DNA from 2 places in the Lysobacter capsici genome. Region 1 is predicted to be linked to the other one. Evidence: riboswitches for the same ligand, from Rfam matches in the RefSeq annotation. Region 1 holds a riboswitch; the other holds the start of a gene.

Region 1 (7,608 bases):
CAACCGCTCGCTGAGCACGCGCGTCACCGTATCGGCGACCAGGCGCGAGCCCTCATCGCTGCGCGACGCCGAACCGGCGCCGTCGCAAACGACCGCGACCAGATGTTCGCCGTCGGCATGGAAGGCGAACGCGTCCTGGCAGGGAATGCCTTTGCCGACGTGCGAGGTTCCGGTCGCCGACGCGGCGTAGATGCGCCAAGCCATGGCCTGCGCCCCGCCGCTCAGGTCGGCACCGAGGACCAGGTGTCGGTGGACGGCAATTGCGCCTGTCCGCCCGGACGCGACTGCGACACCACCTGCATGCTCGCGCTCAGCCACAGGAACAGCTCGCGGAACTGCAGCCCCTGCAGGCGCTTGACGCCGCCCTCGCCCTTGCTGCTGAACTGGCCCATCACGCCGACCTGCGAACCGTCGCCGACCGCGATCGGGAAGATCGCGACCTTGTTGGCCTGCTCGGCTTCACGCGCGCGCTTGGCCGAGGCTTCCCAGGTATCGGTCGGCACGCCGTCGGACATCAGGAACAGCCACGGCCGGGTGTAGGCGATGCCGGCGGCCTTGAAGCGCTGCTTTTCGTTCTCGACCTCGGTCAGGGCCAGGTCGATCGCGCGACCGGTCGGCGTGGTGCCGTCGGCCTCCAGCACGGGCGCGGTGAAATCCATCGCGTCGCACCAGTCGCCGACCACCTCGGCGTGATCGAAACCGCCGTAGCGCACCACCAGCACGCGCACCCGCTTGGCCGCGATCACGTCGCTCTTGAGTTCGGTCTCCAGCAGCTTGAGCCCTTCGTTCAACTGCTGCACCGGCGGGCCCATCATGCTGCCCGAGCAGTCCAGCACCAGCACCAGCGGCGTGCGCTGTTCGGTGTTGTCGACCAGGGCTACGTCGGGGATCATCGGCTGATTCATGGCATTCCTTTGCGAAGGGATCGATTCGGCAGTATAGCCACAGCGACCACGGCGGGCACAGCGCGGCGGTTTTCGCCGTCGGCCGGCCCGCGGACGGGCGCGATGCGGCCGGTTTTACCGAGATTTCGCGCGCGTTCGCGGCCGCCCGCTGCCGCGCTGTCGCAGCGCCGTCTGACAGGGCGATCGCTGTGCATACGCCAGGTCGGCCACGCTCGTGTTCGAACGCGGCGGACGAGCGCCATCCTCTCGCGGCTCGGGGTCGCGTCTCGCGGCCGCGGGCCACATCCCGCGCCGCAGCCGCGACCGCCATCCCAGCGCACTGCGCAGGCGGCGCACAAGTCCGCGCACCGGTCCATAAGCGGTAACCGCACTGCCATCTGCGCGCAGCACGCTGCGGTGGCGGTTGCCCGCCGCTCCCCCAGCCCACCGCTTTCGAGCGGATTTACGCCCGGATTGTCATGACCGACTCGCACGATTCCCAACGCCGCAGCTTCCTGCGCGGCGCCGCCGGCGCTACCGCCGCCGGCCTGGCCCTCAACCTGTTCCCGCCCGCGATCCAGAAGGCGCTCGCGATCCCCGCCGCGCGCGTCAGCGGCACCATTCACGACGTCAAGCACGTGGTCATCCTGATGCAGGAGAACCGCTCGTTCGACCATTACTTCGGCGCGATGCGCGGCGTGCGCGGGTTCGGCGATCGCTTCCCGATCCCGCTGCCCAGCGGCAAGCCGGTGTGGCGACAGACCACCGCGCAAGGCCGCGAAATCCAGCCGTACCACATCGACACCAAGACCACGAGCGCGCAGCGCATCGGCGGCACCCCGCACACCTGGCCCGATGCGCAAGCGGCCTGGAACCAGGGCCTGATGGACAAGTGGCTGCCGGCCAAGACCGAACGCTCGCTCGGCCATTACCAAGAAGCCGACATCCCGTTCCAGTACGCGCTGGCCAACGCCTTCACCCTGTGCGATGCGTATCACTGCTCGCAGCTCACCGGCACCAATCCCAATCGCCTGTTCCTGTGGACCGGCACCAACAACCCGGCCGCCGATCGCGGTGGCCCGGCCATCGTCAACACCTTTGACGATTCCGGCCCGGCCAGCGAAGGCTATTTCTGGACCACCTACCCCGAGCGCCTGGAACAGGCCGGGGTGAGCTGGAAGCTGTACCAGGACATGGACGACAACTTCTCCGACAACCCGCTCGAAGGCTTCCGCCAGTTCCGCGCCGCCGCGCCGGGCTCGGCGCTGGCCGAAAAAGCGCTGAAAACCTGGACCCTGGACGATCTCGCCAGCGACGTGCGCAGCGGCCAGTTGCCGCAGGTGTCGTGGCTGGTCGCGCCGGCCAAGTACTCCGAACATCCCGGCCCGTCGGCGCCGATCTGGGGCGCGGACTACACCGCGCGCGTGCTCGAAGCGCTCACCGCCGACCCCGAGGTCTGGGCGCGCACGGTGCTGATCGTCAACTTCGACGAGAACGACGGGTTCTTCGACCACGTGCCGCCGCCGGCGCCGCCGTCGTTCGATGCCGATCACCGGCTGATCGGCGGTTCGACCGTGGACCTGCGCGGCGAACACCACATCGCGCGCAGCGGCCCCTCGCACGGCAGTTCCAGCGATCCGGCGATCTACTACGACCGTCCCTACGGCCTGGGCCCGCGCGTGCCGATGTACGTGATCTCGCCGTGGAGCCGCGGCGGCTGGATCAATTCGCAGGTGTTCGACCACACCTCGGTGATCCGCTTTCTGGAAAAACGCTTCGGCGTGGCCGAGCCCAACATCAGCGCGTGGCGACGCGCGGTATGCGGCGACCTGACCACCGCGTTCAACTTCCACGATCCCAATCACGAACCGATCCCGTCGCTGCCGGAAATCGGCGACGCCGACCGCATCGTCGCCGAACAAAGCCGCCTGCCCGCGCCGAAACCGCCCGCGGTCGCGAGCGCGCCGCAGCAGCAACCCGGCATCAAACCCTCGCGCGCGTTGCCCTACGACCTGCAGGTCGGCGAACGCTTCGATCGCGAAACGCGACGGTTGCGCCTGAGCTTTAGCAACACCGGCCGCGTCGCGGCGGTGTTCCATGTCTACGATCTGCTCGCGCCCACCGCGATCCCGCGCCGCTACACGGTCGAGGCGGGCAAGACGCTGCACGGCGACTGGACGCTGCAGCGAGACGGCGCCCGCGCCTATGCGCTGCAGGTGTTCGCGCCGAACGGATTCTTCCGCGAATTCCGCGGTTCGTTCGGCGGCGCCAACCCGACCGTGACCACCGTGCCCGACCTGCGCCTGCGTCGTCGCAAGCTGATCCTGGCGCTGCGCAACCCCGCGTTCAAGCCTCTGCGCCTGAACCTCGCCGACCAGTACGGCCTGTACGAACCGCGCCTGGAGCGCCTGGGCCCGGCCGCGGTGCATTACCGCCCGATCAAGCTCGACGAAAGCCAGCAGTGGTACGACTTCGTGCTGACCGACGCGAACGACCCGGAGTATTACCGTCGCCTGGCCGGACGCATGGAGACCGGCGAGCACGGCATTACCGATCCGGGATTGATCTGAGGTGGGAGCGGCGTCAGTCGCGACCGCATGACGACCTCGCAATCGCGTCGTCGTTGCCATAGCGCGGTCGCGGCTCGCGCCGCTCCTACACAAAGCAATCAGTCACGTGCCGATACGCACGCATCGGCCACCCCCTGTAGGAGCGGCGCAAGCCGCGACCGCGAAAACACAACTACGTCGCCACCTCGAATTCGCGCAAACGGCCCAAGCCGCCACGCAGCCAATCACATCGAATCCTGCGGCTCCACGATCACCGCGTCTTCCGGCACCCGCGCGCACGCGGCTTTCGACACGAAGGCTTCCCAACGCCAGAACCCCCACGCCACCGCGGTCAACGCTGAGGCGGCGATCGCCAGGTGCAATGCGCTGTCGCTGAGCAACGGCGAGATCACCCCGGCCAGCAGCGCGTTGACCACCAGCCCGGCGAAGGCCTGCAACGACGAGGCCGAGCCGCGCTGATGCGGGTACATGTCGAGGATCGACAAGGTCACGATCGGAAACACCAGGGCGATGCCGAACGCGCCGATGCACATCGGGATCACCGCCCACGGCACCTGCGGCTGCGAGGTCCACAGGTTGTAGCCCAGGTTGATCGCCAGGGCGAGCGCGCAGAAACCGAAGCCGATGTTGACCAGGCGATCGCCGCCGATCTTGCCGGCGGCGCGGCCGGACACGAACGAGCCGAGCACCATGCCGCCGATGGTCGGCACGAAGAACCAGGCGAACTGGCGCTCGTTGAGCTTGAGGATGTCGAGCACGAACGCCGGCGCCGAGGCGATGTAGAGGAACAGCGCGCCGAAGTTGAACGCGCCGGCCGCGGTCAGGCGCTGGAAACGCGGGTTGAGGAAAATCGCAACGTAATCGCGCAGCAGCCGCCTGGGCTTGAGCGCCAGCCGCGCCTGCGGCGGGTGGGTTTCCGGCAGCAGCACGATCACCGCCGCCAGCAACAGCACCGAGAAACCGACCAGGAACCAGAAGATCGCCGGCCAGTGCGCCCAACCGAGAATCCAGCCGCCGATGATCGGTGCGATCGCCGGCGCGATGCCGAAGATCATCATCACCTGGCTCATCAGCCGCTGCGCGTCGTCGCCGTGCAGCACATCGCGGATCACCGCGCGGCCGACGATCAGGCCAACACCGGCAGACAAACCTTGGATCGCGCGAAAGAAAAGCAAAGTAGGCAGATCGGTAGAGAGCGCGCACGCCACCGAAGCCAGCGTAAACACCCCCAAACCACCAATAATCACCCGGCGCCGCCCGATCGCATCCGACAGCGGCCCATGCACGATGCTCATCAACGCATACGCGACCAGGTATACGCTGATGGTCTGCTGCATCTGCAGCTTGTCCGCGCCCAATTCGGCGCCCATCGCCGGAAACGCCGGGAAGATGGTGTCGATCGAGAACGGCCCGAACATCGCCAGGCCGCCCAGCAACAGCGCAAGGCGACGGATCGACAACGGTGCCTTGGCCGAAGCGTTCATCAGCTGGCCGCGCCCGAGGCCCGGGAGTCGATCGACACTTCGTCCGGCGGGCCCTTGAGTTCGACCAGATTGCCTTCCGGGTCGAACAAGTATTGCGAAGGACCCTCGCCCTCGGCGCCATAGCGCGAACCGAACTCGCCGATGCGCACGCCATGCGCATCCAGATGAGCCACGATCGCCTCGCGGTCGAACGGCTGCGCGCGCAGGCACAGGTGATCCATGTTGCGGCCCTCCTCGCCCGGCGCGGCGCCGCCCATGCGGCCGATCTTGCCGTCGACGTCGACCAGGTCGATCAGCGAGGCGCCGGCGCGCAACTGCACTAGCCCGATCGGGTCCTGGCGGCGCTCGATGGTGCAGCCGAGCACCTCGCAGTAGAAGGCGACCATCGCGGCGGTGTCGCGCACGCGCAGCACCACGTGATCGAGTTGCATCAGCTGGAACGGTCGCGCGCTCATGTCGGGCGTCGGAGGGCTTGGGGGAGACTTCACAGTCTACAACCGCGCGGGTGCGCGATCGGGTGGGAAGTTGTTTTGATTTGTCGATTGGTGGTTGTCGGTTGTCGATTGGTGGGGGCGGGCGTCCATTGCCGTGCCTCCATCGCCGTGCTGACGACTGCCTCGCCGACGACGTCAGCAAGTCGTAACTCACACCTACGTCATTCCTCCTACTCGTCATTCCCGCGAAGGCGGGAATCCAGAGACTTCAGCGTCATCTTTCCAGTTTGTAACTCGCACCTCCATCGATCTCCCTACCGTCATTCCCGCGAACGCGGGAATCCAGAGGCTTCAGCGTCATCTTTCCAGGTCGTAACTCGCACCTGCGTCGCTCTCTCCTACCGTCATTCCCGCGAACGCGGGAATCCAGCGACTTTCGTGCGAGAACGCTTGAAGTCACTGGATTCCCGCGTTCGCGGGAATGACGAACTGAAAGATTCGCGCCTGTAGCAGGGATTCGTACCCACGCGACGGCTTTCATATCCCGCGCCGTCGTCGCGGCTTCTTCGACCCGCCCCAAACCCGCCCCAACCCATTCGACCACCCCAACCCCCTCGCCCATCCCCATCCCTGAACCCGCCCCAGCCCCTGCCCCCCAGCCCCATCCCCGGCTATAATCGCCAGCTTGAAACACCCGGTGGGAGAAGCGGCCCGGCCCTCAAGCCTGGACCCGCTGCCGAAGGCGCAACGCCCGTAATCGCTCAGGCCCCATACCGCCGCGTGTACAAACTCTGGAGAGACCGACCACCCGAGCTACAACGGGCGGAACCGGCGCCGAAGGGGCACGAAGCCAGCGCGGAACGGAGCGGCCCCCAACGGCCATCCCTCCCCAGCCGTCACACCGCAGCCTGACCGCAGCGGCGCTTCCAAACTCTCAGGCAAAAGGACAGAGGGGCGCCTCGCGTGCGGCACCGCACGCTGCCTACGGACGCCCCCTGCCCATGACGAACGTATCCCTGCGCGACCTCGAGCACCACGACGCCTTCATCGCGCGCCATATCGGCCCCAACGACGCCGAAATCGGCCACATGCTGGGCAAGGTCGGCTACGACTCGCTCGAAGCGCTGACCGATGCGATCGTGCCCGGCTCGATCAAGTCGACCCAGCCGCTGGCCCTGCCGGCCGCGATCAGCGAAGTAGAAGCGCTGGCCAAGATCCGCGCCATCGCCACCCAGAACAAGGTCTTCCGCAGCTTCATCGGCCGCGGTTACTACGGCACCCACACCCCCAACGTCATCCTGCGCAACATCCTGGAGAACCCGGCGTGGTACACGGCCTACACGCCGTACCAGGCGGAAATCTCGCAGGGCCGCATGGAAGCGCTGATCAACTTCCAGACCATGGTCGCCGACCTGACCGGGATGGAGATCGCCAACGCGTCCCTGCTCGACGAAGGCACCGCCGCGGCCGAAGCGATGACCCTGGCCAAGCGTTCGGCCAAGTCCAAGTCCGACACCTTCTTTGTTTCGAAAAACATCCACCCGCAGACGCTCGAAGTGCTGCGCACCCGCGCCGAACCGCTCGAGATCAAGCTGCACATCGCCGACGACGCGCAAGCGCTGACCGTCGACGCGTTCGGCGCGCTGCTGCAATACCCCGATACCTTCGGCGGCGTCCACGACTACCAGGCCGTGTCCGACGCGGTGCATGCGCGCGGCGGCATCGTCGCGATCGCCAGCGACCTGCTCGCGCTGACCCTGCTCAAGGCGCCGGGCGAATTCGGCGCCGACATCGTGGTCGGCAACACCCAGCGCTTCGGCGTGCCGTTCGGTTTCGGCGGCCCGCATGCCGGCTTCATGGCCTGCCGCGACGCGTTCAAGCGTTCGATGCCGGGCCGTCTGATCGGCGTGTCGGTCGACACCGACGGCAAGCCCGCCTACCGCCTGACCCTGCAGACCCGCGAGCAGCACATCCGCCGCGAGAAGGCGACGTCGAACATCTGCACCGCGCAGGTGCTGCTCGCGGTCATGGCCAGCATGTACGCGGTCTATCACGGCCCCGACGGCCTGACCCGCATCGCCCGCCGCGTGCATCGCCAGGCCGCGATCCTCGCCGCAGCGCTGCGCGGCGCCGGCGTCACCGTCGCCGACGGCTTCTTCGACACCCTGCACGTCAGCGGCATCGACGCGAATGCGATCCACGCCAAGGCGCGCGCCGCCGGCATCAACCTGCGCCC
Region 2 (7,608 bases), 1.7 Mb from region 1:
CCGATGGGGTTCTGCTTTCCCGGCACCGGCCGCGCCGGCGATCTGCCGCCGCGGCCGGAATGCGCGCCGACCTGGCGCGCGCGCCTGATGTCGCGCTTGAATCATCTGCAACTGACCCTGGCCGTGGGCCAGTACGCGCAGGCGTATCACCTGCCCGACGCGGGCGCGTCGCTGACCCAGGCCGTGCAGGCATGGCGCGACACCTGGCCCACCGTGGTCGCGCTGCCGCATCCGAGCCCGCGCAACAATCTGTGGCTCAAGCGCAATGCGTGGTTCGAACGCGAGCTGGTGCCGCTGCTGCGCGAGCGGGTCGCGCAGGTGCTTGCGGATTGATCGCGCCGGCTTGAATCAGACCCGGTTCAAGCACAAGCGCGCGGATCGAGCCTGTCGTCTTCGCACCGTTCGAACCCGGCGCTCGGCGCGATCATTGATACACGAACTACGGCATCTCCCACTCGTAGCGGATCGCCAGCAGGCGCAGCGCGAAACCGCCGCCCAGGCACAACAGCACGCCGACGTTCTCGGCCACGCCCACGCGCAACAACAGCAGATAGGCCACGCCGGTCAGCAGCGAGATCACCGCGTACAGCTCGCGCTGGAACACCAGCGGAATCTCGTTGCACAGCACGTCGCGCAGCACGCCGCCGAAGGCGCCGGTCAGCATGCCGGCGATCACCACGATCGCGGGTTGATGACCGGCTTCGCGCGCCACCGCGCAGCCGATCAGGGTGAACGCGATCAGGCCGAGCGCGTCCAGCCACAGGAAGGTGCGGCGCAGGTAATGCAGTTTCTTGGCCAGGAACGTGGCCGCGATCGCCGCGCCGATGGTGTAGGCCAGGTATTCGGGATGGCGCACCCAGCCCAGCGGATAGTGACCGAGCACGATGTCGCGCAGCGAGCCGCCGCCGAGCGCGGTGACGCAGGCGATGATGACCACGCCGAACAGGTCCATGCGCCGGCGCCCGGCGGACAGCGCGCCGGTCATGGCTTCGGCGCTGATGGCGATGAGGTAGATGATCTGCAACAACATGGCGGTGCTCCGTCGGACGATACGGGAGAACCGCGGCCATGCGACGCATACCCACGCGCGATGCGGTGCCCGCATGCGGCCGGCGACCGGCAGCGCGCGAAGCGACGACGCGCAGCAGCAGGCCGCGCATCGTGCATGCACTCATGAGTTTGCGCGGCATCGTCGAACGACGAAGGCCACGGCGCCGCTCCCGCTGTCCTTTTACCTGAGAGTTTGGGCGGCCCGGCGCGGCGCGTCGGACCGCTTGCCCCTTCGGTGGGCCGCGTGGCGACCTCTCTCCAGATCGGCGTTGGTGTCCGCAGTGCTCCGGCCGAACGGCCGAGCCTGAGCGATTATGGGAGCCTGCGCCTTCGGCGGGCATCGACCGCGAGGCCGGCGCCACTCTTCTGCGAACGGGGCGGATGGTAGCAGGTGACGGTGCGTGAAAGGTTTTCGGACCTGGTCGCCTTGCCGCTCGCGGTGAGCTTTCGGGCATGGATATGCGGGAGCTGTGTGGCGTAGCGCCTGATGAAAGAGTCGCAGCTGTTGCCTTGCTGTTGCCATGCGGTTGCTGTTGGCGGGCGCGAGTTTCGATCGCGACATCGCAACTGCGACGCGACCTGTAACTCCGCGGTCGCGGCTCGCGCCGCTCCTACAGTCGGACCTCCGACAACCAATCGAACCACCAACAATGTCGCGGCTCGTCATCCCATCACTCCGTTACCTCGTCACTCACCTCCATTACTTGTCACCTGACGGCTGACGATCGACAACCAACAACGCGAGCGGGCCATCCCCCTGTAGGAGCGGCGCAAGCCGCGACCGCGACACCGCACAAACCGCGCACCCCAACCGGCCTGCATACGGCGCAAACCGACTTCGACGCCGCATATGCGCCGCAACCTGAAAACCCTCGATCGCGGCTCACGCCGCTCCTGCAATCGGACCTCGATCAGCACGGCGGCGCGGGATCGGCCAGCGCCTCGACCATCGACTGCTCCAGCGACCGCGCCGGATCGGCGCGGATTGCATCGAGCTCATCGCTCGCCCACTCGCGGCGTAGACGGCCGTCCATCAACAGCACCGCGCGATTGATGAAACGCTCGGCGACATCCAGCGAATGGGTCGCCAGCAACACCGCGGTGCCGCGTTCGGCGGCGAGCCGTTGCAGGTGATGCTTGAGCGCATACGCGCTCAGCGGATCGAGCCCGTTGAGCGGTTCGTCCAGCACCAGCAACGGCGGTTCGCCGAGCAAGCCCAGCAAGATCGCGAGTTTCTGCCGCGTGCCCAGCGAGTACTGGCCGATGCGGCGGTCGAGCATCGCGGTGCAGCCCAGGGTTTCGGCCAGGGCCAGGGTGGCGGCGGGAATCTCGCCGACGCCGCGCGCGCCGGCGAACAGCCGCAGGCATTCGCGTCCGCTCAGCAAGGGCGGCAGTTGCGCCGGATCGACCGCGAAGCCCAACTGCCGACGCGCGGCCAGGGGCTCGCGCACGATGTCGTGACCGCCGATCAGTACGCGGCCGGCGCTAGGCCGCTGAATGCCGGCCAGGCAATGCAGCAAGGTGGTCTTGCCCGAACCGTTCGGTCCGATCAGGGCGACGAATTCGCCGCCGCGCAGGTGCAGGTCGATGCCGTGCAGTACGGCGTGTTCGTCGTAGCGGTGCTGCAACGCATCGAGTTCGAGCATGAAGTTCATCGCGGCGACACCGGCCGATGGACGCGGCGCAAGCCCGACAACGCCGGCAACGACAGCACCAGCACGATCGCCAGCAACACCGGCGCGGCGCGCCAGTTCAACGACAGCAGCGCGCCGCCGATCAGCATCAGCGTTGCCGCGCAGACGAAGGCGAAGGCGGGATAGCGCCACGCCGCTCGCACGAAGGCCCGCGGCGCGCGCGGCGTGCTGGCGAGCAAGCGGTCGGCGGCGACGGTCGCGGCGACGCAGCCGCGCACCACCAGGCTGAACCAGGCGATCGCGACGGCGATCAGCAGCACGCCCAGGCCGGCGGCGATCGCGGTCGAACTCGGCAGCGCCGCCAACACCGCGCCGACCATCCAGGCATGCCCGCCGCGGCGCCAGCGCAGCAAGGCGTCGCGGCGTTGCCAGTCGCTCAGATGCGGCAGGCGCGCGTCGTCGAGCCAGCGCAGGCCGAACAGCGGCAGGCGCGCACCTTCGCGCAGGCGATGACGCGGATAGCGGCGATGGCGAAGCGCCGAGATCAAACCGAACGACGCGCCGATGCCGAGCCCGCCGGCGACGATCCAACACGCGCTGCGAACCTGCACCGGCTCGCCACCGAACGCGATCAGCATCACCGCGCTGATGAGCATCGCCAGCAAGGTCGCCGCGAACGCGAGCACGATCAAGGTGCGGGTCGTGGCGGCCGGAGCGATCGGCGCGGCCGCCCACCAGCCGTGCCGCAGCCGCTCATCCAGCGCGATCAAGCGGCCGCGTGCGAGCGCATAGGCCAGGGCGAGCGCGAGCAGCGCGAACGGCAACGGCAGCTGCGCGATCAGGCGCGGCACCGCGGCCGGCAGCATCGCCGCTTCGCTGCCGGACAGGCGCAGGCCGAGCGGCAGCAGGATCGACGAGGCCAGCAACGCGATCGCGCCGCGATTGCGCCGCCAACCGCCGCCGCGCGCGGCGGCGATGCGGGCCTGACTGAGCCAGGGATGCAAAAGAGCGGGCATGCGCGCTCCGGAAGGGATGGAATCGGCGATCCGTCGAGTGCGTCAGTATCGTTGGTTTTCAGGAAGGCCTGCGCGGCAAGCGACCGGGAGCGGCTTATGGCGCCGATAGCCGGGCCGGGATCACGAACCCTTCTCCCGCGTGCGGGAGAAGGTGGCCCGAAGGGCCGGATGAGGGCAGATGCGGCGCCGGTCTTCGCGTGCCCTCACCCCAACCCCTCTCCCGTAAACGGGAGAGGGGCTTTCAGTAGGTTTGATAAGGCCCGCATATTCTTTGCCAAGCAATGCAAAGCGCGCGCTCAGCGCGTCCCCGCCGCGCAGCGTCGCAGCAAGGTCTCGTTCAACGACACCTCGCCGGCCCAGACTTCAATCCCCGCCCAAGCCCGCTCGATCGCCGCGCTCACCGCGATGTCGTCGCCCAGATCGCCCTGATTCACCCGCTTGAACAAGGCCGTCGCGCCGTCCGGCCCGGGCAGGTCCGCGGCTTCGTCGAACATCGTCCCGGCCGACACGAACACATGCCGCTCGGCCAGGCCGATCAGGCAGGCCAGGTGCTGGGCGAATTCGGCGGCCAGCAGGGTCAGCGGCTTGCGCGCGAAACGATTGCGCAGCTTGCCGATCAGTTCGTACAGCTCGCCGACCACGATCTCCGACAACGCGCGATTGACCGCGTCGTCCTCCGGATGCGCGGCCAGCGCGCGCAGGGTCTCGACCAGAGTGCCGTGATCGGGCGCGATCCACAGCGCGCGCGCATGCACGAACTGGCCATGACTGAGCGCCCAGTCTTCCTCGACGCTGCGGGCGTAGTCCTCCACCGCGGTGCGCGAATACAGATTGACCTCGGCCTTGCCGCGGCCATGCACCCATTCCAGCGACTGATCGAAATCGATACCGAACGCGCCGTCGTCGAGCACCGCCCACAGCTCCACGTCCGAATACGGGCCGTCGTCGTCGCGGGCGGTCGAACCGTACAGCGCCACCGCGAGCAGGCGCTCGCCGTGCTGCTCACGCAGTTGCTCGACGATCGCGTCGACCAGTTCGCGGCGTTGTTCGCAGGTGACCGATTGGGGGCCGGCGAACAAGGTGTCGAGTTCGCCGCGAGGCAAGGCGTATTCCATCCCGACTAGGTACCACGCGATGCACGAAGGCGGCAATTGCGCGATCCGGGCATTGCGACCGGGTGTGGAGAAATAGGCCGATACGAGCGATTCGCGTGCGTCGCCGTCGCAATGCCCGACGTGTGCGACGCGGTGGCGGTCATTGCGGCGGCGAAGCGAGTTCGCGCGCGTCGAGCCAGCCGTCGTGGTTGCGATCTTGTTTGCGAAACCGTTCGGCCAGGGTCAGGCGATGCTGCTCGCGGGTCAGCGCGGCGTGCGCGCCGCGGCCGCTGCGCGGCTGCTCCTGGGCATCGAGCACACCGTCGTGATTGGCATCCATCGCGTCGAAGGCGTAGCTCAGCCAGTCCTGGTATTCGATCAGCGAGATCCTGCCGTCGCCGTCGGCGTCCATGCGCGAGAGGTAATCGCCGGTGGACGTGACCGGGCCCGCGGCCGGGGCCGCGACTTGGGCCGCGACCGCGGCGGGCAACAGGCACAGGGCGAAGGCGAGCGGGCGATACGGCATGAACGCGGGACCGGGGGGAGACCTGGGGCGAAGGGTGAGGCCGCTGCGCGATGCGGGCAAGTAGGTGCGGCGATCGATCGTGCAATCGTTCGCATGCGCCCGCGCCAGCGTTGTCGCGGGCAATAAAAAACCCGCGCATCGCTGCGCGGGTTTTCGTTGGCCGCCGATCGCCGCGCTCAGTGACGCGCCGGCGCCAGCGCATAGCCCTTGAGCCGCGCCGAGAACTGCTGCAGCGCCTGGATGCCGCTGGCTTCGGCTTCCACGCACCACGCGTGCAGACGCGACAAGGTGGCCTGGGCGTCGTGCGAACGGTCATCGAGCACCTGCGCCAGGCGCTGGCGGAAATCGGCCACCGTGGCCATGCGCGGACGCTCGTCGATCCAGTGCTGCAAACGCGCGCGCGCATCGCCGTCGAGCCAGCGGCCGCCATCGGCCAGGCCCTTGCGCAGGCGACGCGGCAGCGAGCGCATGCGATCGCCGGCGTGGCCGGCTTCCTCGCGCAGCGCCGGCAGGGTGACGTTGCGGTAGTAGTCGGTCATGGCCTGGAAGCGGATCGCCAGCAGCGCCTTGAGGGTTTCGCCGTCGGGCATGGCGATGTTCGGACGCACGTCCAGCGACGGCGCCACCCGCAGCACCTTGGCCAGGCGCAGCGCGCTCAGGCCGCGGATCACGGTCCAGCCGATGTCGAACTCCCACTTGCGCAGGGCGAACTTGGCCGAACTCGGGAACGCGTGGTGGTTGTTGTGCAGCTCTTCGCCGCCGATCCAGAAACCCCACGGGGTGAGGTTGGTCGCGGTGTCGGTGGTTTCGAAATTGCGATAACCCCACCAGTGGCCCAGGCCGTTGACCACGCCGGCGGCCCAGAACGGAATCCACACCATCTGCAGCGCCCAGATCGCCACGCCGGCGGCGCCGAACAGGGCGAAGCTCAGCACCAGCAGCAGCACCGGGCCCATGGTCGCGTGCGGGGTGTAGAGCTTGCGTTCGATCCAGTCGTCCGGGCAGCCCTTGCCGTACTTCTCGATGTCCTCGCGCTGCGCGCGCGCTTCGCGGTACAGCTCCACGCCGCGCCACATCACCGTGTCGATGCCCTTGAACTGCGGGCTGTGCGGGTCCTCCTCGGTCTCGCACTTGGCGTGGTGCTTGCGATGGATCGCCGCCCACTCCTTGGTGATCATCGAGGTGGTGAGCCACGTCCAGAAGCGGAACACGTGCGCGAGCGCCGGATGGAAGTCGACCGAGCGGTGCGCCATCGAGCGGTGCAGGTACAAGGTCACCGACATGATCGTCAGCTGGGTCACCACCAGGAAATAGACGGCCAGTTCCCAGAAGCTGGCCTGGATCAGGCCACCGGCGAGGAAATCGATCAGAAACGCGGGCATTGCGGACTCCAGGAGCGGCGAGGGTCCGGCGGCCGACGGTGAGACCGGCGGGGCCAGCAACGGACAGTTTGAACCAATTAAAAGACAGTTGTGCAGGAGGCGATCATGCCACCTGCCGGCCACCGTTCGCGCCGGTACGGCCGCAGGCCCTGCTCAGGCGTTTGTGATGGGGTCGTGGATTCCAACGGGCAAGCCGGGGCGAAGCGGGCACGGCTGAGCGGTTCAGGGGAATCGGGGCGGTTCGGGCCTCCTTGGACCCCTCCCTGGCGGGCGGTCCTGCCCCCCATATATCGGGATGCTTTCGGTGGCTCTTGCGGGAGGGAGCTTCAGCCCCGACTGCTTTTCGATCCGAGGCAGTGAAAGTTCGCCTCCCCCTGAGCGAAAAGCAGTCGGGGCTGAAGCTCCCTCCCACAAAAAGCGCAGCTCAGTCCGCGCCCGCGCCCCCGCCCTCGGCGATCCGCACCCGCGCACCTTCCAGCTCGGCCTGGGCGAAACGCCTCAGCGCGGTCCGATCCTGCTTGCCGAACGGCGAGCGCTTGCCGCAGTGGTCCAGCAGCAGGTTCAGGTCCTGCGCCTCGCCGAGGCGTTCGATCTGGTGCTTGTCGAACTTCGGCGCGTCGCGGCCGAGCTTGGCGGTCTTCAAGGCGCGCTGCTGCTGCGACAGACGCCGCGCGCGCCGGCGCCAGCCGTGCCAGTCCTCGTCCTCGCCGCTGCGGCGCGCGTTTTCGGCCGCGCGCGCGACCCGCGCCAGGCTGACCACGACCGCCTCGCGCCAGTGCTCGGGTTGCAGCTGCGCCCACGGCAGAGCGCGCAAGCCCGCGCGCAACACCCGCAGCAGCGAGCGGCGCGCGCCCAGGTCAGGATCGTCGATGCGCGCCTCGCGCGCGGCCTGTGCGCGCGCGGTCG

The links. Region 1 has a riboswitch for glycine ahead of gcvP (aminomethyl-transferring glycine dehydrogenase). Riboswitches for the same ligand answer to the same signal wherever they lie in the genome.
Region 2: it holds a riboswitch for glycine, as region 1 does, so the genes downstream of both, KME82_RS24325 (trimeric intracellular cation channel family protein) here and gcvP (aminomethyl-transferring glycine dehydrogenase) in region 1, are expected to answer to the same signal.

Annotation. Positions count from the first base shown of each region.
Region 1 covers NZ_CP076103.1:4,106,372-4,113,979, forward strand. Annotated here, with positions in the region: gene KME82_RS17090 (PP2C family serine/threonine-protein phosphatase) at 1-204, opposite strand, end outside; gene KME82_RS17095 (vWA domain-containing protein) at 222-905, opposite strand; gene KME82_RS17100 (phosphocholine-specific phospholipase C) at 1,364-3,454, shown strand; gene KME82_RS17105 (multidrug effflux MFS transporter) at 3,679-4,938, opposite strand; gene KME82_RS17110 (VOC family protein) at 4,938-5,393, opposite strand; glycine riboswitch at 6,061-6,158, shown strand; gene gcvP (aminomethyl-transferring glycine dehydrogenase) at 6,374-7,608, shown strand, end outside.
Region 2 covers NZ_CP076103.1:5,853,083-5,860,690, forward strand. Annotated here, with positions in the region: gene KME82_RS24320 (uracil-DNA glycosylase family protein) at 1-333, shown strand, start outside; gene KME82_RS24325 (trimeric intracellular cation channel family protein) at 440-1,030, opposite strand; glycine riboswitch at 1,216-1,322, opposite strand; gene KME82_RS24330 (ABC transporter ATP-binding protein) at 1,962-2,705, opposite strand; gene KME82_RS24335 (hypothetical protein) at 2,702-3,700, opposite strand; gene KME82_RS24340 (kanamycin nucleotidyltransferase C-terminal domain-containing protein) at 3,997-4,803, opposite strand; gene KME82_RS24345 (calcium-dependent protein kinase 21) at 4,955-5,320, opposite strand; gene KME82_RS24350 (DesA family fatty acid desaturase) at 5,497-6,702, opposite strand; gene KME82_RS24355 (CHAD domain-containing protein) at 7,127-7,608, opposite strand, start outside.